One region of the uncultured Virgibacillus sp. genome, then DNA from elsewhere that is predicted to be linked to it. Evidence: a T-box and tRNA genes for the amino acid it is inferred to sense, from the RefSeq annotation. Region 1 holds a T-box; the other holds one or more tRNA genes.
What was found. A T-box is a leader RNA that pairs with one kind of tRNA and senses whether it is charged. The one in region 1 lies ahead of Q1A47_RS15340 (valine--tRNA ligase), so its partner is inferred to be a tRNA-Val.

Region 1 (16,498 bases):
TAAACCCCGATACCATTCTATTCTGCCTCTCCCTTGTCATTCCTGAATCAGAAATAACTGGAGCATAGCCATGTTTTTCCTCTTCCTGCAAGATAGGAGGAGTAAACTGTTTTTTCGAACTCCCTGAATAGGGAACTCCTCGAGCCTTCTTACGTTGCTCAATTGATTGGCGCACTTTTTTTATTCCTTTACTCATATTCCTCACAATCCTTCTCATGCATTTGTACAAGTGTATGAGTCAATGAGTCAAGATATGTTAGAAAGTATATAGATGCTAGTAATAAAGTGCAACTCCAATCAGTTGGGGATTTTGTTTATCTCTCACTTACCATTTTTGATTTCACTTTATTGCTTGAAGTGGGTGTTCTACTGCCAGTTATATGTGGGATAAAAAAACTCTGAACTATAATCCAAATATACAAAGTTATATCCAGATAGTAGTTCAGAATCGTTCTTTTTTTGATATGTGATAATTCCTACCGAAAGGAAGTCATACAATGATCCGTTACACCCAGTAGAGGAAATACGCTGGCCTCTTGCAAGTCCAAAAATTAAGCAATTCAGCATAAAGTTAATGTGCAGTGTTAACTAAGGCCGTACACGAGGAAAGCATCCCATATTATAGATATCGATGAAAGAATAACATTACTATTTGTGAATGGAAATTCTCGGTTTAATGATATTCTAACACCAATCAATTATTAAGCGCGCATACCAAAGAACTTCTTCACTTTTTGCATCATACCTTTTTCAGTATCTAGAGACTGTAACGGGACAGTTTCTCCCAATATTCTTCGAGCAATATTTCGATAAGCTATAGAAGCCTTTGTAGTTGGTTGAAAGGCTACTGGTTCTCCTTTATTGGAAGCCTTGATAACTTCATCATCATCAATAACAATTCCAACTAAATCAATAGATAATACCTGCACGACCTCATCTATTTCCAACATATCCCCACTTTTCATCATGTGATTACGAATTCGATTAATTACTAATCGTGGAGGCTCAGCCATCTCCTCTTTCTCTAATAATCCTATTATCCTATCTGCATCTCGTACACTAGATTTCTCAGGTGTTGTGACAACGATCGCTTTATCCGCACCAACAATCGCATTTTGAAAGCCTTGTTCAATTCCAGCAGGACAATCAATTATTATATAATCATACTCTTGTTTTAACTCTGCGATTATTTTCTTCATGCCTTCTGTCGTAACAGCAGACTTATCACTTGTTTGTGCAGCTGGAAGTACAGATAAATAATCAAACCGTTTATCTTTTATTAATGCTTGTTTTAACTTACATCTCTCTTCAATAACATCTACAATATCGTAAATGATTCTATTTTCGAGCCCCATCACTACATCGAGATTTCTTAGACCGATATCTGTATCTATTAAACAAACCTTCTTATCCATAAGTGCTAATGCAGTACCTATATTGGCTGTAGTTGTTGTTTTACCAACTCCACCTTTACCAGATGTAATAACGATCGCTTCACCCATTTTGTATTCTCCTTTCGAATCTGTTTATTTCTTTTCGTCTATGTGAAAGTACTTGTAGTCGATCAATTATAATTTTATCTTTCTCTTCATCTACAAGACCACATTCCATATACACACCATCAGATTCATAGTCTGGAGCACGACTGATATAATCAGCAATTCGCAGCTGACTTGGATTCATAAAAGATGCTGCTATGAATGCTTCTCTATCACCATCAATTCCTGCATGAGCAATTCCTCGTAAATTCCCCATTATGTAAATATTACCTGTCGCGATTACTTTTCCACCGGGGTTCACATCACCCAAAAGCAAGAGATCACCGGTAACATGTAGCACTTGACCTGACCGTACAATACGGTTAATTGCTTTCACCTCACTATTCGTCTGCCACATACGCGCCTCTTCACGTCGGACAACGTCAGATTCAATAGAATGAATAGTGAATCTATTTTTAGCACCAATAACTTGTTTCAACTGTTCTATTTGCTCATCATGTAGATAGCGGGTACCTAATTTAACTCTCACTGCAACAATCGGTTCATCCTGCTTTGGACGGCTTTCCTTCATTTTATGATCGAGTTCGAAAATAGCTTTTTCAAACGAACATGTGTCATCAATAAACAGTGTAAGTCCATCTTTCGTGCCTTTCATTGTAATCAATTGTTTTTTTTCCTGTACCACACGTTCACCTCATTCACATAACAAGAGAATCTAGAGCAACCATTTTTTATATTGTATTACTCTTTGTTAATTGCTCTCTTCCCCAAGTAGTAAGTTTTTTTACAACTATTGGATACAGCATTAGTAAAAATACTAAATTAGATCCAATTGTTGGTAGCATTCGATGCATTAAATAAGCTTTCCAAACCATATCCGTTTTCCCTATAACCGTGTATATCAGATGAATGCTAACGTCTGCCAGGGCAATCCCGCATACACCAAGCAACATAGCAACATAAATATTTCCATGTAACAACTTTTTAAAACCATGTACCGCATATATAATCAATGCATAAGAAAACATATAGACACCTAATACATCTGTATATACGATATCGATTAAGAGACCAAATAGTAAAGCATACAACACGGAAAAATACGTTTGATCTTTATCATAAAAAATAGCAATAAACACTAAAAAAATAAGTACCCAATGTGGAACAATAAGCAAGTCACTTGTAAGCAAATTACCAGGCAATAATTCGAGCGCCACACCTTCTAATACTAAGAGCAGGAATAGGATTAAAGGCAAGTATAAACGTTTCATTACTCGCCCTCCTCTTCCGTCGTCTCTTCATCTGTCTTCAAATCTTCTTGAACAGAACGATCTACCACAATCACTTGATTCATATCATACATATTTGCAGCAGGCTCCACCAGTGCTGTTTTGGTTAAACCATATTGATCCGGTACAACCTCTTTCACTGTACCAATTACTAATCCAGACGGGAATACACCGCCCATCCCAGAGGAGATAACGAGCTCTCCTTCTTTTAAATCTTTTTCAGATTCTTCAATAATACGAAAGACGAGACTTTTACTTTCTTTGTCAAATCCTTCAATCATGCCAAAAATATCTTTATCTTTACCTTTTCCGCCTCTAGATACTTTTCCCGAAATACGATTAAATTGATCAAAACCAGTAAGCAATTGCACTGTTGAGGTATTAGGAGATGCCTTAAGGACTTTTCCGATCATACCTTCAGGAGTTCTTACTGCCATATTTGCTTCTACACCATCATTGGATCCTTTATTAATTGTTACTTGTTCAATCCATCTTTCCGGTGACCTTGACATAACCGTAGCTTGGATTGGGGTATAATCTCGAATGTTGTCATCATCCTTCAGATCCAGCGTATTTCTTAAATCCTCGTTCTCTTCTTTTAATTCTTGAACTTCATAAATAAGTCCTTTGTATTCCGCTAACTTCTCTTTGAGTATGCGATTTTCATTGTACGTATCTTTGAAGTCATCAATATTTCCAATGATATCTGTTATAAAATTTATTGGAGCATGAATAATACCTTGTGCCCACCCAACGGTATCATTTACAAACTCTTCAACATTCGTCAGATTTTCTCTATCACGTAGAGAAAATCCAATTAATGCTACGAAAAAAATAAACCCGATTAATAAAATAAATAAACGTTTTTTACGTAAAAAAGACATATAAACACCAACTTATTCTACACTAGGACGAGATGATACATTCGGATGGGAACGGAAATGCTGAATGTATTCTAATGATTTACCTGTACCAATCGCTACACTTTCTAAAGGGTCTTCTGTAATGAATACAGGCATCTTTGTCTCATCACTAATGACTTTATCTATGTTTTTCAGTAGTGAACCTCCACCTGATAGGACGATTCCACGGTCCATGATATCCGCCGCAAGCTCTGGAGGTGTTTTCTCTAACGTACTCTTTACTGCTTCAACGATAGCATCTACTGTATCCTTTAACGAATCAGCAATTTCTTCCGCAGTAATCGTGATCGTTTTTGGTAATCCCGTTAAAAGATCTCTCCCGCGAATATCCATTTCACCTTTAGGAGAATCACTTCCCGCAGATGCTATTTCAAACTTTATCGATTCCGCTGATCTTTCCCCAATCATCAAGCTGTATTGCTTTCGAATATAGCTAGTGATTGCTTCATCCATATCATCTCCAGCAGTGCGAATGGACTGACTGGTAACGACTCCCCCTAAAGAAATAACTGCTACTTCGGTAGTCCCACCTCCGATGTCAACAATCATACTGCCTGTTGGTTCCCATACTGGTAGCCCTGCACCGATCGCTGCTGCAAAAGGTTCGGAAATCGGATAGGCTTCTTTTGCACCAGCTTGCTTTGTTGCATCGATTACAGCACGTTCTTCTACCATTGTAATACCTGAAGGTACACATACCATTACGTTTGGCTTTTTAGCAAAATAAGAGCGATTTTTCATCGCCTTTTTAATATAATATTTCATCATTGTCGCTGTTGTATCATAGTCAGCAATTACGCCATCTTTCATTGGACGGATGACAGAAATATTCCCAGGCGTTCTCCCAATCATATTTCTAGCAGATCCTCCAACCGCTTCAATATCGCCTGTTGCCGTATTTTTTGCTACAACAGAAGGCTCACTTACGACAACACCTTTTCCTTTCACAAAAACTAATGTATTAGCTGTACCCAAGTCTATCCCTAAGTCCTGAGAAAAATTAAATAATCCCAATAAGATCTTCCTTTCCAAATCACAATCATGTGGTTATATGTAACGAATTACAACAATTCATTATTCGCAAAATAAAATTTATCGATTCCAATTATCTCTTTTCACTATGAAAAAGTAAAATATTTTCATCGAAAAGATCAGCGATACATATCACAACACCATTATTTATAGATTATGTACCAGTTTAAACACAAGGTTGCTTGTACCATGTTTTTCCTACTCATGCTAAGCTGAACAAGCGCCACTTTCCATATCTAAATTGAAAAATGGCGCTGAACAATCATTCGTCTATATAATTATACGAAAAAAATTATAAAATAGATAGTGTTATAAATATCATATGTGAGCTTTTTTTGATTTCATGCATCTTCCCTTCAGAAATAGGCAAACAATAAGTGAACTACTCCCATCACTTACCAACCTTATGGGTTGCTTGAAGTGGGGGCTTCTTGGATAATCGCCACTTTTGGTAGCTGACAAAATGGACCAAGCTAACCCTCTTGTTCCAAGAGTTTATATTTTCATTAGGCACTTGATGAATTTCGATCATTCACTGTTGGGTTGTGCTTTGAACAAAAAAGGAAAAAAAGCCTTTGGGCTGTCGCCCAACCGAAATTCATCTCCCCCCTTACCGTTGGGCTACGCTCTTCACACGCTTGAAGATGGAGACTTCTTTCGGAAGTACGTTACATTATTAATTTTGAAATACTCTTTTTAATTGTTCCTATTTATACAAGCTCATTCGTATACATTTTAAGCTTTAACTGCTTTACCAATAATTCAAAGAAGCGCTGTGAATGATAAACGAGAGCTTGTAGTAAAACGTCCTCGCTGACAATTAATGAATTATTATCTATCGTTAATCTTGTTTTACTGCCTCATATTTTTCTAGTTTTACACCAATTGGTTGACTAGGATAATAAAAAGCAGCAATTCCTTCTTCCAAGTATTCTTCCATCGCATTTAAGTAATAACCATATAAAGAAGGGAGATCATCAAAAATGGGTAACTGGCCAATTTCCTTGTAACTTGAAGTAAATGCGATTCCCCCTTCTATCAATAAAATTCCGCTTTCTATATATTTTTTTCTGTTGGCTTTCATGAGTGTTACGAGAGATTCGGTATTAAATCCGCCAATATAAGCATTAGGATTTTTAATCAGATCGTCTAAATCATATACTTGCTCTTTAAGATAAAAATCTTTTATGTCCACGATCACTCCACCTCTTTTTGCTTCACATCACATTTTGTTTTGTACACGTTACTAATTCCTAATATCGCTATCCATCTATATTTTGTTTAGCCTAAGCTAGGGCGACTATTCTTACGTTGAAAAAATCCAATGAACATACCCATGCAAAAGAAAAAACTTCAAAAAAGTATAATCATATGGAAACATCAGTAGTCTTATTTAATTTTTGTGTATTTATGGGAAATGGTGAATTCGCATATAACGATTTTTTAACTTTACAATAAGGATACTCATCGTGTAGACATACAATTATATATACCCTTTTTCTTTTAAAGAGACATATTTTCGATCACCAATCACTAAATGATCGATTAATTCAATCCCTATCATTTTACCACATTCAACCAATCTTCTCGTTACATGGATATCTTCTTGGGAAGGAGTGGGGTCCCCTGAAGGGTGGTTATGAATAACAATGATGGAGGCTGCAGAGCGTTTGACAGCTTCACGAAATACTTCCCTAGGATGGACGATAGAGGCATTGAGGCTACCTATAAAAATAGTTTGTTTGTGAATAATTTGATTTTTCGTATTCAAAAATAATGTTACAAAATGTTCTTGATTTAACCCTCTCATTTCTTCCATTACATATTCTGCTCCATCCTCAGGAGAGCGAATAACATGCCTTTCATCAGATCTATATATATGCATTCGCTTGCCTAGCTCTACAGCAGCTAAAATCAACACCGCTTTTGCCGTACCAATTCCTCTAATAGCAATAAGTTCTTCAATAGTAGCATCACTTAATAACTTTAATCCTTCAAAATGCATCAATAATCGATTCGATAAAGCCAATACGGATTCTTGTCTAGTACCGCTTCCTAAAATAATAGCTAGTATTTCCGCATTAGATAAATGACTGGAGCCTGATTTTATAAGTCGTTCTCTTGGTCGATCATCCTTTGGCACATTTTTTATCATAATAGGCGAAATAGTTGTCAATATAGATCATCCTCTTCTCTAAGATAACTCTATCTTACAAAAGAGATGTATCGACGTACAAATCAGCATTATTCCAATTTTGCTATACGATGAACTCCTATAATGGGATTTTCCATTAGAGTAAATTCTGTTTCTATTATTAACCAAATTGATAATTAATTAAATCAATTATTAAATGTAGTTCCAAATGTCTTCCATAGCTCCATCAGTAACGCCTTCTTTTGCAGTGCTTCAGCTTGTCCTGCTTTTTCTAATACTTGTTGAGTGGACTGATACAATTCTTTTAGCTGCTCACTATCCTTTGGATAAGCTTTCAGAAGTGAATCCCATGTGTTCTTTTCAAATTCACCAGATTCTAGTGTATCCTTCCATGTCTTAATAAATGATTGTGCCCAACTGTTTTCATCCCTTGTTAAGTCTGTAGTAATATTTCCTGTAGACCACTCTTTAACATAAATATCGTCCATGTCTGTATCAACTAATCCCTGTTGTAATTGTTCTGCCTGCGTTTCAGTGGTAGCAGCTGCTATAAACAGGAAATACTGATCCCCTCTCTCCCATATAGTGACAGGAACCCCTCTGTCTCGGTATGAACCAGCACGCGCATCAGCATTTGCCTTTTCTGAAAAAACACCACCTTGAAGTACATATGCCCTTATTTCATCTAGACGAACAGAAGATGCAGAACGATCAGCTTGTTTATCATTATCTTGATCGTCGTCGTTAGTTACAGCTGCTGAAGAATTCTGATTACCGCTCATATGATTATCATCCTCAATCATGATAAACATATTTAGCATCATTATTCCTAAGAAGGATCCAATGACTAATGCTGACAATACAGAAAGTATAGCAGGCTTAAACTCCTTCCACTTTCTTTTATGCATCGCAAATTTAGAAGGTTTTGTATCTGATACCCTTGTATAAGGCGGAATTTTTTCATCTTCTGAATCGGATAATGCAGCAGCCTGTTCATTCCTTCCTGAAGGAATTTCTCTATTCTTATTGACATAAAGCTTAACTTGTTTACCATTTTCCCATACTGTGATCTTTCTTTTATTTTCGTCCATTGTCTTTACCTCCCTGCTGCTAGATTTACCTTCAACTCTAGCATATAGACCGTAAAAAGTAAGACGAATTCTGTCACCTTATTAAAGAATCGTTCAACATAAATTTTATAAGAACAGCATATGAATGTTATTGTTTTTTAAGAAAAGACCGAACTAATGAAATGAAATACAAGGAGCCAGATATAAAATATACAGTATGTGATTGTTCCATTTGGCGTATTGCCTCTTGCCAATTTAGCTCGATATGAAAGTCACTCTCATAGTTTCTTAATTCAGATACCTGCATTGCACGTGGATGATCAAACGTCGTTAAGCTAATTGTTGTAAAATGATTTTCTATTTGTTTTAGCATTTTATCAATTTCTTTATCTTTAAACGCAGAAAATAATAGATGTCGTTTGCAGTTACTAAAATTTTCTTCTACTGTGTTTATAAATGCTTCCATTCCCGCCGAGTTATGGGCGCCATCCACAATAGTTAAGGGCTGTTTTCTAACTATCTCAAATCTTCCCATTACCATGACATGAGTAAACGCCTCTTCTACTTTATTCATATCTATATTAAAGCCAGCTTCCATTCTATTTAACAGTTGAAGAGCCATTGCAGCTATTGATGCATTCGCTTTTTGGTGTTCCCCCATCATGTTAATCCAAAATTGGAATGTATCTCCCCCCTGTTCCCACCAATTTATGCGATGGTTATATGCAGTAGATTCTGAACGATAGAAAAAATGATGACCTAGTCGATATATAGGAGCTTGCTTCAACATAGCTTCTTTATTGACAACTTTTGTCGCATCTTCTATTAGTTCACCTGTAATGACTGGTATTGTTGATTTTATTATACCTGCTTTATGATAAGCAATTTCACGTATTGTGTCCCCTAGAAATGCAGTATGATCTTTCGCTATATTTGTTATAATGGACATCAGAGGCTGTACACAATTTGTGGTATCTTCTCTACCACCCATCCCAGTTTCTATTAAAGCAAGGTCCGTATGCTGTTCAAAATAAACAAAAGCAATAGCTGTCAGAATTTCAAATTCTGTCGGATGCATGTTCATATTATCTAATTTTACTACTGCTGGATATACCTTTTGCCATATAGTGAGAAAATCATGTTCTGAGATTGTTCTATCTCCCAATAAGATATATCCTCGTAGGCCAGTTAAACTAGGAGATGTAAAGATTCCCACTTGATAATTGTTAGCTTGTAAACCTTGTTTTATAAATTCTAATGTCGAACCTTTTCCGTTCGTACCAGCAATATGAATCGCATTAAAATTATGCTGAGGTTGATTCAGTAATATAAGTAGTTTTTCCATTCGTTCGAGTCCGGGCTTTATCCCTAAATTAATTCTATTTGCTAAAAAGTCTTCAACTTGTTGAATTTCTTGAAACATAAGCACACCACTCTCATGAAATAAATTTACCTATAACAGTATAGCAGAAAGGACAAATAAACATGCAGTTACACGGCTGGATAATTTACAATGGAAGTTTACCTGGAAAGAAGTTTCTTGACTTTGCCGAATGGATTCAACGAGCAGCCATTCGAAAAGGTGGTACAGCAACTATATATAAGAATAGCGAATTATTGTCATATCTTAATACAGAGAATCTTAGTTTATTAAAAGACGAGCGTGTACCATTACCGAATTATGTTTTATTTGCGGATAAAGATGTTTATTTAGCAAGGCAGCTCGAATTACTCGGCTTACGAGTCTTTAATCGAGCAGAAGCAATAGCTGTGAGTGATGATAAAATTGCAACATATCAACAGTTAGCAATAAAGAAGCTACCTATTCCTAGAACCATTATTGCACCAAAGACATTTTTTTCTGAGGAACCAACTGAGTCGGTGATGCAGACAGCAGTTGATACATTTGGTTTTCCTATGATTGTGAAGGAAGCCTTCGGGTCATTCGGTCAACAAGTGTATCTGATCGAAACCAAAGAGCAATTATTACATAGACTTCAGCAAATAGATGGAAAGCCATATATGTTTCAAGAATTTATCTCTACAAGTTACGGAAAGGATTTGCGACTACACGTAGTAGGTAATCACGTGGTGGCGGCGATGAGAAGGCAGGCAGTAAATGATTTTCGTGCTAATGTATCAGCAGGAGGATCAATGGAAGCCTATGAGCCGTCTGAATATGAAACGAAGATAGCAGTTGCTGCCACAAAAGCGATTGGAGCAGATTTTGCTGGTGTCGATTTGTTATTTGGCCCTGATCAATCTCCCATTATTTGTGAGATTAATTCAAATGCACATATCCGTAATATATATGATTGTACGAACATTAATGTAGCAGATTATATTATCGATTATATTTACAAGTCATGTGGTGACAATGGAGGCAAGTAAATGAGTAAAGGTTGGTTAATCTACAGTAAAAAGGACATTGACGTAAACCAATCCTATATAAATTGGTTTATCAAAGAAGCATCGTATCAATCTATTCAATTAGAACTCATAATAAGAGAAGATATAACAGCAGGAATTATTAATAATGCACGCACCGTGCGAGTAAATGGATTTCCCATTACAAAGCCTGAATTTGCTATTGTTCGAACTATTGACCCATTGCTTAGCCTTCATTTAGAGGCATGTGATATTACTGTTTTTAATTCATCTTCTATTTCAAGAATTTGTAATGATAAGGCGTTAACGCATCATCATATGCACAATTTACGTATCCCAATGGTAGATACCCTTTACTCGAAGAAGCAGTATTTAACAGATACCCCTCCATTAGCCTATCCTTTTATCATCAAGGAAACAGCAGGAAGAGGCGGAAAACAAGTTTTTTTAATTGAAAACGATCAACAATATACCTCCATTAGCCAAGTATTAGCTAATACGGAGCTTATTGTTCAACCTAGTACGGTAGAGCATGGAAAAGACATTCGTGTCTTTATAGTAGGAAAGGAAATTATTGCAGCTGTAAAACGGGAAAACGACAAAGACTTTCGTGCCAATTTTAAACTCGGAGGCTCTGCTAGCTTATATGACTTGAGTGATAAGGAACGTTCTATGATTCAATCAATTGTTAATCACTTTGATTTTGGTATGGTAGGTATTGATTTTTTGATCAGTTATAATGGAGAACTCCTATTTAATGAAATTGAGGATATCGTCGGCTCACGGACATTAAGTAAAGTTAGTGATATCAATATTTTGCGAACGTATATGACTTATATTAGACGAAAGATATCGAATAATATAGATTAGATCTAATCGACATACTTAGAACGAAAGCGCAATCGCCTGATTAGAAACGTAGCGAATGTAGGGATTTAACGGTGATAAAGGAATCAAGGTGAGCTTGTGAGCCGATGATAATCTATCATAGGTTAATTCGTGAAGTCGCCTAGTTTCTGGGCGCTGGAGCTTAACGAGGCTCAACACGCCCATATTTATCCACATGGGTTTCCTAGACAAAAAGAAAACTAGCCAGCTTTGATAAACCTAAGCAAAGCCGAACTATGATTCGAAATGTTTTTTGGTTAGCATTCGAATTAGTTCGGCTTTAGCTGGTTCTAAACTGCGGATATTAACTGTGACTGAAACTGTCTATATATTTTTCATTCGCTGTATGAAGATTCTCTCCAACATTTGCTATAAAGCCAGTCTTTTATAGCTTTATTCCTGCTATTTCTTCGGATTTGAAAATGGTATTTAAGTTACATTTTATCCACAAAGAAATAGTTTAACCTTTTAGTTCTTCGAGCCTTGCTCTAACTTTTGCTTGTTTATCAAGATAATCCTTCTCTTTTTGTCTCTCTTCTTCTACAACGGCCTGTGGTGCTTTATTTACAAATCCTTGATTACCAAGCTTTTTCTGCACACGTTCAACTTCTTTTGTCCACTTCGTTAATTCTTTTTCTAAGCGATCAATCTCTTTATTAAAATCAATTAATCCCTCAAGTGGGAAATAAAGTTCTGCACCAGTAACTACAGCAGACATTGCTTTTTCAGGAACTGAAATATTTGTTGCAATAATAAGCTTATTTGGATTACAGAAGCGTTCCAAATAATCACGATGTTTCTCTAATTCATCAACGATCTTCTGATTCTCTGCTTGAATCAATATGTTAATTTGTTTTGACATCGGTGTATCTACTTCCGCTCGAATGTTACGAACTGATTTAATAATTGATACAAGTCGTTTCATTTCTTGAGATGCTTTTTCGTCATGAAATGCTTGGTTTACTTCTGGCCATGTAGCAATGGTAATAGAGTCTCCTTGATGAGGAAGCTGTTGCCAAATTTCCTCTGTGATGAATGGCATATATGGATGCAACATTCGCATGGTTTGATCTAATACATGAGCAAGTACTGACTGCGTCATCTTCTTCTTCACATCATCTTCGCCATACAATGGTAGCTTAGCCATCTCGATATACCAGTCACACAATTCATCCCAAATAAAGTTATAGAGATGACGTCCAGCTTCTCCAAACTCGTATTTATCGGTATTCTTGGTAACCTGCTCAATCGTTTCATTTAACCGTGTAAGAATCCACTTATCGGCAAGGGATTTCTCACCAGATAAATCTATATCTTCATAGGTGAATCCATCTAAGTTCATTAAAGAGAATCGCGAAGCATTCCAAACCTTATTTGCGAAATTCCAAGTAGCTTCTACCTTTTCCCAATGGAAGCGTAAATCCTGCCCTGGGGTTGAACCAGTAAGTAAGAAGTAACGCAACGAATCAGCGCCATATTTCTCAATTACATCCATCGGATCAACACCATTACCTAGTGACTTACTCATCTTTCTCCCTTCAGCATCCCGAATTAAACCATGAATTAACACATCTTCAAATGGTTTTTGATTTGTGAATTGCTTTGATTGAAAGATCATCCTTGCTACCCAGAAGAATATAATATCATACCCAGTAACAAGAACTCCTGTAGGGAAATAACGTTTAAAGTCCTCTGCATTCGTATCCGGCCATCCCATTGTCGAAAAAGGCCATAAGGCAGATGAAAACCAAGTATCTAAAACGTCCTCATCCTGCTCCCAATTTTCTAAGTCCTCAGGTGCTTCCTTCCCAACATAGATTTCATTTGTTTCCTTATGATACCAAGCAGGAATCCGATGCCCCCACCAAAGCTGGCGAGAAATACACCAATCACGTATATTTTCCATCCAATTAAGATACGTCCGTTCAAATCGCTTTGGAACGAAATTCACTTTATCCTCTTGTTGCTGTAAATCAATAGCAGCATCTGCTAATGGCTGCATATTAACAAACCATTGAGTGGATAAATACGGCTCTACCACTGCACCGCTTCGTTCAGAATGCCCAACTTGATGCGTATGATCTTCAATTTCAAAAAGAATACCCTGGTCTTGAAGGTCTTTAACAATCTGCCTTCTGCACTCAAATCGATCTAAACCTTCATAACTTCCCGCATTTTCATTCATAGTGCCATCTTCATTCATAACTAATACACGCTCTAGGTTATGTCGATTACCAATTTCAAAATCGTTTGGATCATGTGCAGGAGTTATTTTGACGGCACCGGAACCAAACTCCATATCTACATATTCATCTGCAACAATCTCTATTTCCCTGCCAACAATTGGTAGGGTCACTTTTTTCCCAATTAAATGAACGTAGCGCTCATCGTTTGGATGAACAGCAACGGCCGTGTCTCCTAACATCGTCTCCGGACGTGTAGTGGCAATCTCAATGGTTTCTTCACTGTCTTTTATTGGGTAACGCATATGGTAAAACTTACCATTAATTTCTTCATAAATAACTTCAATATCGGAAAGAGCAGTTTTGGTTTGTGGATCCCAATTAATAATATACTCTCCACGGTAAATAAGTCCTTTTTCGTATAGCTTTACAAATACCTCTTTTACAGCATCAGATAATCCATCATCAAGCGTAAACCGCTCGCGCGAATAGTCTAAGCCCAGTCCTAATTTCTCCCATTGGGAACGAATGAAATCGGCATATTCTCCTTTCCATTCCCAAGCTTTTGCTAAAAATTTTTCTCTACCTAGTTCATAGCGATTTGTTCCTTGTTCTTTCAATTTGGCTTCTACTTTAGCCTGTGTTGCAATACCTGCATGATCCATACCGGGTAGCCACAGGACATCATACCCTTGCATTCGTTTCATACGTGAAATCGTATCCTGCATAGTTGTATCCCATGCATGGCCTAGATGCAATCTTCCGGTTACATTTGGTGGTGGAATAACAATTGAATATGGCTCTTTTTCCGGATCATTGGTTGCTTCAAAATACTTTCCTTCCAACCAAAATTGATACCTACCCTGTTCTACTTCCTTGGGATTATATTTTGCCGAGAGGGAAGTTTTTGTTTCCTTTTCACTCATCATAACGCCTCCTATAACTGTTTGCTACGACAAAAAGCCCTTTTCATCCTACTTAAAGGACGAAAAGGGCATACTTTCCGTGGTACCACCTTTGTTTACACGCTCCATTGGAGCTGTGCACACTTCATTCATTGATAACGGTAACTAAACGGTTACCGGCTTCTTCTACTTATGCTTTTTAGCATGTGTTCAAAGAAGCTGCATCACGGGCGACCTTCCAACATAATCTTACCAAGGAAATTTTCAGCCACTGATTTCCCTCTCTTCTTTGGCAATTATCTTGTACTCTTCCCATTCAGCGCATTTTCAAGTAATAGCTTTATTTTATATAGTATAAGTCATTTCGTCAACTATTTTTACCAGTTTTGCACAAATACATGATATCTATACATAGTATATAGAACAATCACAAAAAAACTTAGCGTTTCGAAAGCGAGGTGAAAACGGTGGCACGATATTACCGTTATCGACTCCCTCCATGGGCTAGAACCTGTATTATTGTTATCGAAAGAGTTACCTTGCCAATATTAATTTTCCAATTAATACGTACATTGTTCTTCCCTACAACCTTTGATGTATTTTTATTAGGCTTAATCGTAGGTATATTTATCGCCTTTTATTTGGAATGGATTTAGCTTTCTAAATCGTCCAAATCAAGGGTATCGTATTCTTTTTCCACATATGCTGACAAGCGTAGACCAAATAGTATTCTTCTAAATATGTGTTGTAATGGTATAATTTGATCAATCATTGTTTTTGATGATTGATCATGCTCTTCTACTAACTGTATATATGGAGCAGGGTCGAGAACCTGTATAATTAACATATATAGTTCTTTATTCGTTAGTTTATTTTCATTCATATAGCTATCAAATTCATCTAAGAAAAGGTCAACAGGAGCATCATAATGCACCGTTTCAGATTTATAGAATTGGGATAAATCGAATGGGGCATATTCGTATCGCGCCTTATCCCAATTTATAAGATACATCTGCTCCGGTGATACGATAACATGTGAGGAATTCAAATTACCATGACACAAGCTATAATTCCACTGTTCTTGCTGCTCCTGCTCATTTATCAACTGGTCAATTCTTCGATTGGATTCTTGTAAACTAAAATCGATGTCACGAAAATGTGTACAAACGAGAAGTTCAAAGGGAGACATATAGTGTTTAGCTTCAAATTGTTCCACAAAAAACAACAATTTCTTTTGAAGTGCTTCACATTGCTTCTGATACCCCCGAAAGTTCTGTACGAATGAATCTGTGTCTACAGTTCGAGTTCTCTTTGTCTTCACATGTATATGACCAAGATGACGATAAAAGTTTCCTATCGTATATTTATCAAAAGATGAAAGGGCATTCCCTCTCCAAGGAGATAAATAATAAACCGTTCCTTCATAGATTTCATAAATATTCCCTTCTCTTGTTAAAAAAACAGGAAGAATCGTATGAAGGTTTTGCGTATATGCCTCCTGATATACGTTCTCCCACATAGCCATATCATCAGGTGAAAGCTGACTTTGCTTTAACGCAAACTGTTGCTGGCCATCTTGTACCTTATATAATTTTTCAGTTTCATTTTCTATGTAAAAAGGTTGCACCGAATAGGCATGTAGCACAGCCTTTAAGTCATCCACTTTTTCGTTCACCACCTAATACTGGAAAACCCCTTGACTTAATCGCAAGGGGCAGCATTTATTTTTTCTTATATGGAATATATAATAACTGACCTTCTGTCACATCATAGTCATCATCTAACTGGTTTTGTTTTATTAATTGTAACGCCGAAATTTGATAACGTTCTGCAATAGAATCTATCGTATCCTTCTCTTGAACAATACAGAGTCTCATACGAGCAAATTGATCCACATCAGATTCCCTAAACATATCAGATAAGTAGCCAACATCTTGTACTTGATCTGTTGTATCACGATTATCAGAGCTTTCATGAATTTCGGGAGTGTGCGATGATTCCAGCCAATCATCTGATGTATCATCCACTTCCACCTCTTCATCATGGGAGGAGGATTCTTCAGGTGAGTCAGTTCCAAAGAATTCTGCTAATGATTTTGATTCTTTATATTTCCACCTGTCATCCTCTTCCTGCCCTGCTTTTTCCGTATCATTTGTCTTCTGTTCT
Region 2 (8,227 bases), on a different contig from region 1:
CTATTGTGCATAATGCCATTGTGAATGAAACAGAGTTTAGGGATCGTGGAAAGAAGGAAGCAAACTTCCACATGGTAAGAGAATCTGCTATGCCAGCTGTGCTTACGGAGAATGGTTTTATTGACAATGCTGCAGATGCAGCAGCATTGAAGTCGGATGCTTTCCTAAATAAAATTGCTCGTGGTCATGCAGAAGGTTTAGCAAGTGCATTAGGTCTTACCCTTAAAGATGTAAATGATGGGCAAGGATATATTGAAGTAGTTGTTGATTCATTATGGACTTATAATACGGCAAATTGGAATGATAAGGCAGTTATAGTAAATCAAGGGGAAGTCTTTACTGTCATTAGGGACAAGTTCCCAGTAGATGGAGGTTATATGTATCAAATTAAGAGCGGATTGTATATTACTGCAAATCCAACCTATGTAAGGTATTATACGAAATAAAAAATCCGCTAAGGGTGTTGAATCCCCAAAGGTTACTAGATAAAAAAGATTAACCTTTGGGGTTCACCTCACTGTGAGGGAGGATCTTTAACTTTTGCTTATTCAAAATAAAGATCAAAACCTTCAAGTATTTCTCTAGCAGTTTTATTTTTTGCTTAATTGCTTTAAACCTCCACCATAGAAATTTTATCCCGCATATAACTGACAGTAAAACCCTCACTGATTGAAGTTTCACTCTATATAGGGTTGGGCGCCTCTGTTAGTCTGTCAAGGTGCTTATGATCGAACCCAGTTTTCCTTTTATGCACATTACTAGCTACATATTTATGTTCAAAAAGTTAATATGGAAATTGGAAACCAATATGATGCTTATGAGCTCCCGATATCTAAGCCAAAATATACCAATTCACATAGTATAATTAAAATTACTATTAACTTAAAAACAATCCTCAGTTCGTACTAATTTTTCCATTAATACCTTTTTAAAATATTTATGTTTAAGAAAATCTACTATAATTAAATTAAGAGGAAGAAGAATTCATAGTACTTGTCTAATGGTAAGGCTTTCTTTGTTATTTTTTGAATAGAGTTGGAAGTTTCCTTAACAATTGTAGCCAGGATAATAGCCAGGGTGGGGATGGCTGTATACATATTGCATCGGATTATAAGGGTGTGGTAGCGGCATGTTTGGATAATGAACTGAAGTATAACCTTGGTTGTTATTTTTTGATTTGCGACTACATTCATCCGTTGGTCCAATAATAATGGTTTCGTTTTTTATCGGTGCAACGGCCTCTTTCCATGCTTCTGGATCTAAGCAATACGTATGAGCTATAACGTCTACAGGAGTTTTTGTCAAGATATCTGACCCTAAGATATATTCAGGATATGGCGCGTCAAAAATGGCTAGTAAATGTGTGTTGTTCTCTGACGCTTCTTCCCAATGCCACCATCCCTGAGGTATATTTGCAACTTGGCCTGGTGTGATTGGTATATTTTTAACTTCGTTATTGAAAGGGTTCATAAAGGAAACGACAGCTGAACCACTAATACAATACACCAATTCTGCTGCGTTTTGATGATAATGTGGCTCAACAACATGACCCTTGCTTAAATAGATATCAAGTATCGATACATTACTTAATGTATTTAATACATCTCTTCCTAACCGGTTAATATAATTCTCGGAATTCCTTGTAAATAATCGATTCGTATTTAAATCCGAGAAATATTCCACGTCAGGCTTCGTGTAATCCATGTAAGAAGTTACCATAAGCTTTTCTCAACTCCATATATTTAAAGTTATTCACATCATATCTTATGAAAAGGTATGGAAAGTGTGACAAATGCCTATATTGCTTACAACTAAAATTATGAGAAGCTTGCGAGAAAGAATACAAATGACATAGCGTTATGATGAATTAACGAAAGTATGGAACGTGATAGGGTGGCTATAGAAGTAATTCAAGCTAACAGGTAGGAATAAGTTTGATATAGTAGCCTAGCCATCGGTGTTCGTTTAGAAGGTAAATGACCATGTCTATAGGGTGATTGTTAATAATTTTTCTTTTGACATAAACAAAGGACGTACACGAATGCACGTCCCACTACTAACCGCCAATAATATGGTATCCAGAATCAACATGAAGAACTTCTCCGGTAATACCTCGGGAAAGTTCACTCATAAAGAATAGTGTAGCATCTCCAACTTGATCCTGATCCACATTTTTTCGAAGAGGAGCTTTTTCTTCGATCATCCCTAATTTTTCGTTGAAACCAGACACTCCTTTGGCTGATAGTGTACGAATTGGTCCGGCAGATACTGCATTAACTCGAACACCATATTTACCCATATCTTCAGCTAAATATCGCACGCTTGCTTCTAGAGAGGCCTTGGCAACACCCATAACATTATAGTTTGGAATAACCCTTTCTGCACCAAGATAAGTTTGTGTAACAATACTTCCACCCTCTGTCATTAGGTCCTTTGCGGCTTTTGTTACAGCTACTAAGGAATAAGCACTAATTTCCTGAGCTAGTAAAAAGCCATCTCGTGATGTGTCTGCATACTCACCTTGTAATTCCTCTCTGTTAGCAAAGGCTACTGAATGAACGATTCCATGAATGGTTCCAATCTTTTCTTTTATGGTAGAAAAAGCTTCAGTAATACTCTCGTCATTAGCTACATCACAGGATACAATCAACTTAGCTGTAATATCATGCTTATCAAGAAGCTTTGTCAATTTCTTGTAAGAACGATCTTGTCTATATGTAAATATTAGATTTGCTCCTGCTTTATGTAAGGATGATGTTATTCCCCATGCGATGCTTCGTTCACTTGCAACACCCATGATAACAATGTTTTTTCCTTCTAATAAATTCGTCATCAAAGTACCTCCATAATAATTCTTTTGTACATTATAACCTATCCCATAAATTGAAAGAAAGTCTTATCTATTGTATCATAGGACACTTCGTAATAAATTGCATCAAACCTTTGATCTTGTAGGGGTTGAAACGAAAAAATAAAAAAAATTAAATTCCCCCTTTACAAACCATTCATATCTGGGTATAATAAAATTCGTTGGTTTACGACAGAGTTTAACAAAATTCGTTGTAACATATGCCAAATAAATGTTTGGCCCGTTGGTCAAGTGGTTAAGACACCGCCCTTTCACGGCGGTAACACGGGTTCGAATCCCGTACGGGTCACCAATATTATTTTAATATACGAGTGGTTTTGGAGGATTAGCTCAGCTGGGAGAGCACTTGCCTTACAAGCAAGGGGTCGCAGGTTCGAGCCCTGCATCCTCCACCATAAAGCCGGCCTAGCTCAACTGGTAGAGCAACTGACTTGTAATCAGTAGGTTGGGGGTTCAAGTCCTCTGGCCGGCACCATTTTTTACAAACCATGAATAAATTATAATATATAGTTAACAATATGGAGGGGTAGCGAAGTGGCTAAACGCGGCGGACTGTAAATCCGCTCCCTCAGGGTTCGGCAGTTCGAATCTGCCCCCCTCCACCATTTTTATTGTTGGGCTATAGCCAAGCGGTAAGGCATCGGGTTTTGATCCCGTGTACCCCAGGTTCGAATCCTGGTAGCCCAGCCATTTTTTTATTTATGGGTCTTTTTTTGGGAAGAGCCCTATTTTTTTGATGAATGAATTTTTCAACACGAGCCATTAGCTGGCCGCAAGCATCAGCGAATTAACTACTAGATGCAGGCCTGCGAGGAGTGTGGCATCAGCGAGTTGTCATTCAACACGACGAGCACCATTTTTTGTCAAGCTAAAGCTTAACGTATAAATTATTATTTTCAACACGAGCCATTAGCTCAGTCGGTAGAGCATCTGACTTTTAATCAGAGGGTCGGAGGTTCGAATCCTCCATGGCTCATTTATATTAATAGTATAGAAACGTCATATAAAAGGTGGGATAAACAAGGTCGTTATGGAATGTAGCAGCCTTGTTTATTTGCATTTTAGAGTGATTTTTTACATAATAGTAACAGTTATTTTTTTATACATAGCATGGTATTATGATATCATGTTTTCTTGAGTGAATGTCCTTAAAGGGAGACAACATTTTCTAATGAAAAATGGTACAATCGTGATATAATTTTACTATAGATAATGCCTGATAATAATTTATTCCGTACGAATTTCTATATACAACAATTAAAAGGATGATAGGCAATGGAGACCTCCAGAATTCCTGGTTTTTATAAGAAGTCGGTGGAAGAACGCAGAGATTTGCTGAGAGACATGCATGGGTTGACAGATCAAGATATAAATACCTTAGCTGAGAAGGAAGCGTTATCCCCTGATACAGCTGATAAGATGATTGAAAACGTAATTGGTACTTTTCCCCTTCCGTTAGGATTAGGATTGAATTTCTTAATTAATGGGAAAGAATATGTAGTACCAATGGCGATTGAAGAACCTTCTGTTGTTGCTTCTGCTAGCCATATTGGGAAAGTAGTGAGAGAAGCAGGAGGTTTTACAACTGAAGCAACAGATAGAGTCATGATCGGACAAATTCAGGTTGTTGGATGCCCAGATTTGCAACAAGCTAAAGATAAATTGGTAGCAAAGAAAGATGTACTAATTGAAAATGCTAATGCTGCTTACCCAAGTATTGTGGCAAGAGGCGGTGGTGCAGAAGACCTTGAAGTACGCATACTAAATGAAGAATCCAACTCAGCTTATCAGCAAATGCTTATATTGCATTTATATATTAATACATGTGATGCAATGGGAGCGAATATTATAAATACCATGGTTGAATCGTTAGCTCCGATGGTTGAAGAATTAACACAGGGCAAAGTTTATTTGCGTATTTTGTCTAATTTTGCGGATAAATGCTTAGCACGCGCAAAGTGTGTTATTCCTCCTGAGCTTTTAAGAACTGGTGATTTTTCTGGTGAGGTAGTAAGAGATGGTATAGTAAGCGCTTATGAGTTTGCTGCTTCTGATCCCTACCGAGCAGTAACGCATAATAAAGGAATTATGAACGGTATCGATCCAATTGTAATTGCAACCGGAAATGATTGGCGGGCTGTCGAAGCTGGTGCTCATGCTTATGCGTCTCGGAATGGCCAATATGGTTCAATGACAACGTGGTCGGTTGATAAGTCTGGAAACCTTGTCGGTGACTTAGAATTGCCAATGTCAGTAGGAACGGTAGGAGGATCTATTCGTGTTCATCCTATTGCAAAAATTGCCCATAATATCTTAAATGTTGAATCTGCCCAAGAACTAGCACAGGTAATAGTAGCCGTTGGTTTGGCACAGAATCTAGGTGCGCTAAAAGCATTAGTTACAGATGGTATACAAAAAGGCCATATGGCTTTACATTCTCGTTCTGTTGCTATTGCAGCAGGAGCTACTGGGGAGTTGATCGATATCGTATCTGAGAAATTAGTAGAAATGAAGGAAATCCGTGTCGGAAAAGCTAAAGAATTGGTGGAAGAATATACAAAATGAGTGCAGAAAAGGCAACAACAACAGAAAAAACAGCTATTGGAATAGCTCATAGTAAACTAATTTTAATCGGAGAGCATGCAGTTGTACACGGACAACCTGCCATTGCTATTCCGTTTCCATTAGTAGGTGTAGAGTCCGTTGTGGAACAAGTACCAGGTACAGTGAAAATTGATACTACTTTCTACCATGGTCCACTTACGTTGGCACCAGAATCATTACATGGTATTGTGCAATGTATTCAAGGAACCTTAGAGTATTTAAATATGCCTTGTCAGGACTTGTTAATTCGCATTAAATCCTCTATTCCACCTGGAAAAGGACTTGGGTCAAGTGCTTCAGTGGCTATTTCGGTAGTCCGTTCATTATTTGCTTATTTTAATGAGGACTATACGGATGAGGATTTATTACGATTGGCTAATATAGCAGAAACCTTTGCACACGGTGCTCCAAGTGGTATTGACACGTTGACAATTACATCCCAATCCCCTGTTTGGTATGAAAAAGAGCATCCTATTGACTTTATAGAACTAAGTGATGATTTTCATTTTGTAGTCGCGGATTCCGGACGGATCGGCGATACTCGTTTGGCTGTTGAATCCGTTGCTCATCTAGTAAAGATGGCTCCAAAGAAAATTCATCGTAAATTGGAGCGCATTGGTAAATTAACACATCATGCAAAGCAAGCGTTGGAAAAAAAGGGTAAACATATTTTGGGACATATGTTAAATGAAGCTCAAAAAGAACTAGAGGCGTTAGGAGTAAGTGATGCTGGCTTAAACCGCTTAATTAATTTTGCCCGAAAAGAAGGAGCATTAGGTGCGAAACTAACAGGTGGCGGTAATGGAGGTTGCATTATTGCTCTTGCCCAAAATGAGGTACACTCCAGACAGCTCGCTGATAAATTAAGAAAATTTGGCGCTCATGCTGTTTGGCCATTTGTTCTAAAAGGAAATAAGGACAAATAATAGCATAGAAGGAGACTCATGCATGAAAGCAACTGCTAAGGCACATACAAATATTGCCTTAATTAAATACTGGGGAAAGCGAAATGAATCCATTATACTACCAACAAATAATAGCCTATCACTTACCTTAGACGGCTTTTATACAACAACAACCGTAGCGTTTGATGATTCTCTTTCTGAAGATCGATTTAAATTAGATAACCAACTGATAGCGGGTGATCAGTATAATCGTGTTACAGCATTTCTTGAACTGATAAGAAAAATGGCAGGGAAGCACATTTATGCAGATGTTGAATCGGTAAACGATGTTCCGACTGCGGCAGGCTTTGCTTCATCAGCATCTGGTTTTGCTGCATTGGCTGCTGCTGGTACGAAAGCAATTGGATTGAATTTAACCAATCAAGAGCTTTCTCAATTAACACGTCAGGGCTCTGGATCTGCTTGTCGTTCTATATATGGAGGCTTTGCGGAATGGGAAATGGGAACGAAAGAAGACGGTTCAGATTCATATGCTGTACCGATCGCACCAGCTGACCATTGGGATATCCGAGTCGCCGCGGTAGTGTTATCATCTACCAAGAAAAAGGTGTCAAGTCGTACAGGTATGAAGCGGACGGTAGAGACGTCGCCATTTTTCCAAGGGTGGATTGATAGTATCCCAAATGATTTAACACAGATTAAACATGGCATTCAAGATCGTGATTTTCAAAAAGTCGGGGAAATTGCTGAAGCGAATTGCTTGAAAATGCATGCAACAACTTTAGGTGCTAATCCGCCATTTACTTACTGGCATGATACTACACTAGCCGTCATGCAAACAATTCAAGAAATGCGTGCTCAAGGTATTCCAGCTTATTTTACAATTGATGCAGGACCAAATGTTAAAGTTCTCTATTTACCTGAGCATGAAAAAAATGTCGAACAGACACTTATAAATTTACCTGGTGTATCAGATATACGATTAAGTAAACCGGGTCAAGGAGTAACCTATTTGTAGGGGTTGAACGATTTGTCACAAACATCAATGACTATAAAAGTACCAGGAAAATTAATGATGGCTGGAGAGTTTGCCGTATTACAACCAAATAACCATTTGGTTGTAATGGCTGTTGATCGTTATGTATTTACGACAATCCAGCTAAAGGATACTAACAAGATTAGTTTAATGGATTTTCAATTAACGAATCTATCATGGAAATATAGCGATGGGAAAGCTGTCATTGCCTCTGATGATCCGCGAACCCGTTTTGTAGAAGAAGCTATGACAATTGCCATCACTTATTTGAATGAAAAACAAATTTCACCAGCACCTTTTCAACTAACTATCAATAGTGAGCTAGATGATGAATCTGGTGTAAAATATGGGCTAGGCTCTAGTGCTGCTGTAGTAACCTCAGTTATTGCTGCTATTTTAAAACAATTCCTCCCATTTGACCCTACTGCTGAACTAATATTCAAACTTGCATCGATCTCACATGTTATTACACAAGGAAATGGATCGGGTGCTGATGTAGCGGCATCTTCATATGGAGGTTTTCTTGAATATTCCTCTTTTCAAGCAGAATGGTTAAGAAAAGCTCATAAAGATGCTAAATCTCTAACTGAACTTTTGCAATGTGACTGGATATATTTTTCGTTAGAGCCGGTTCAATTGCCGAAAAATGTCTATATGTGTATTGGTTGGACAGGTAGCCCTGCATCCACACCGAAACTTGTCGATAAGATTTTACAATTGAAATCGGATAATTTGACACAATTTAACCATTTTCTCTCGGAAAGTGAAAAGGCGGTTTCGAAGATTTTAACCGGAATGAAGCAGAATAATGTA

Region 2: it encodes a tRNA-Val, which carries the amino acid that the T-box ahead of Q1A47_RS15340 (valine--tRNA ligase) is inferred to sense. The anticodon was not compared.

The regions. Positions count from the first base shown of each region.
Region 1 covers NZ_CANMAB010000080.1:942-17,439, reverse strand. Annotated here, with positions in the region: gene Q1A47_RS15400 (M23 family metallopeptidase) at 1-196, opposite strand, end outside; gene minD (septum site-determining protein MinD) at 702-1,502, opposite strand; gene minC (septum site-determining protein MinC) at 1,495-2,184, opposite strand; gene mreD (rod shape-determining protein MreD) at 2,231-2,770, opposite strand; gene mreC (rod shape-determining protein MreC) at 2,770-3,672, opposite strand; gene Q1A47_RS15375 (rod shape-determining protein) at 3,685-4,725, opposite strand; gene Q1A47_RS15370 (hypothetical protein) at 5,585-5,938, opposite strand; gene radC (DNA repair protein RadC) at 6,227-6,898, opposite strand; gene Q1A47_RS15360 (SPOR domain-containing protein) at 7,084-7,989, opposite strand; gene Q1A47_RS15355 (folylpolyglutamate synthase/dihydrofolate synthase family protein) at 8,117-9,391, opposite strand; gene Q1A47_RS15350 (RimK family alpha-L-glutamate ligase) at 9,454-10,359, shown strand; gene Q1A47_RS15345 (RimK family alpha-L-glutamate ligase) at 10,360-11,226, shown strand; gene Q1A47_RS15340 (valine--tRNA ligase) at 11,705-14,353, opposite strand; T-box leader at 14,406-14,661, opposite strand; gene Q1A47_RS15335 (hypothetical protein) at 14,800-14,988, shown strand; gene Q1A47_RS15330 (phosphotransferase) at 14,985-16,007, opposite strand; gene spoVID (stage VI sporulation protein D) at 16,054-16,498, opposite strand, start outside.
Region 2 covers NZ_CANMAB010000078.1:10,466-18,692, forward strand. Annotated here, with positions in the region: gene Q1A47_RS15170 (N-acetylmuramoyl-L-alanine amidase) at 1-446, shown strand, start outside; gene Q1A47_RS15175 (cupin domain-containing protein) at 1,048-1,719, opposite strand; gene fabI (enoyl-ACP reductase FabI) at 2,057-2,833, opposite strand; tRNA gene Q1A47_RS15185 (tRNA-Glu) at 3,087-3,161, shown strand; tRNA gene Q1A47_RS15190 (tRNA-Val) at 3,189-3,264, shown strand; tRNA gene Q1A47_RS15195 (tRNA-Thr) at 3,269-3,344, shown strand; tRNA gene Q1A47_RS15200 (tRNA-Tyr) at 3,390-3,474, shown strand; tRNA gene Q1A47_RS15205 (tRNA-Gln) at 3,485-3,559, shown strand; tRNA gene Q1A47_RS15210 (tRNA-Lys) at 3,773-3,845, shown strand; gene Q1A47_RS15215 (hydroxymethylglutaryl-CoA reductase, degradative) at 4,145-5,434, shown strand; gene mvk (mevalonate kinase) at 5,431-6,399, shown strand; gene mvaD (diphosphomevalonate decarboxylase) at 6,422-7,396, shown strand; gene Q1A47_RS15230 (phosphomevalonate kinase) at 7,409-8,227, shown strand, end outside.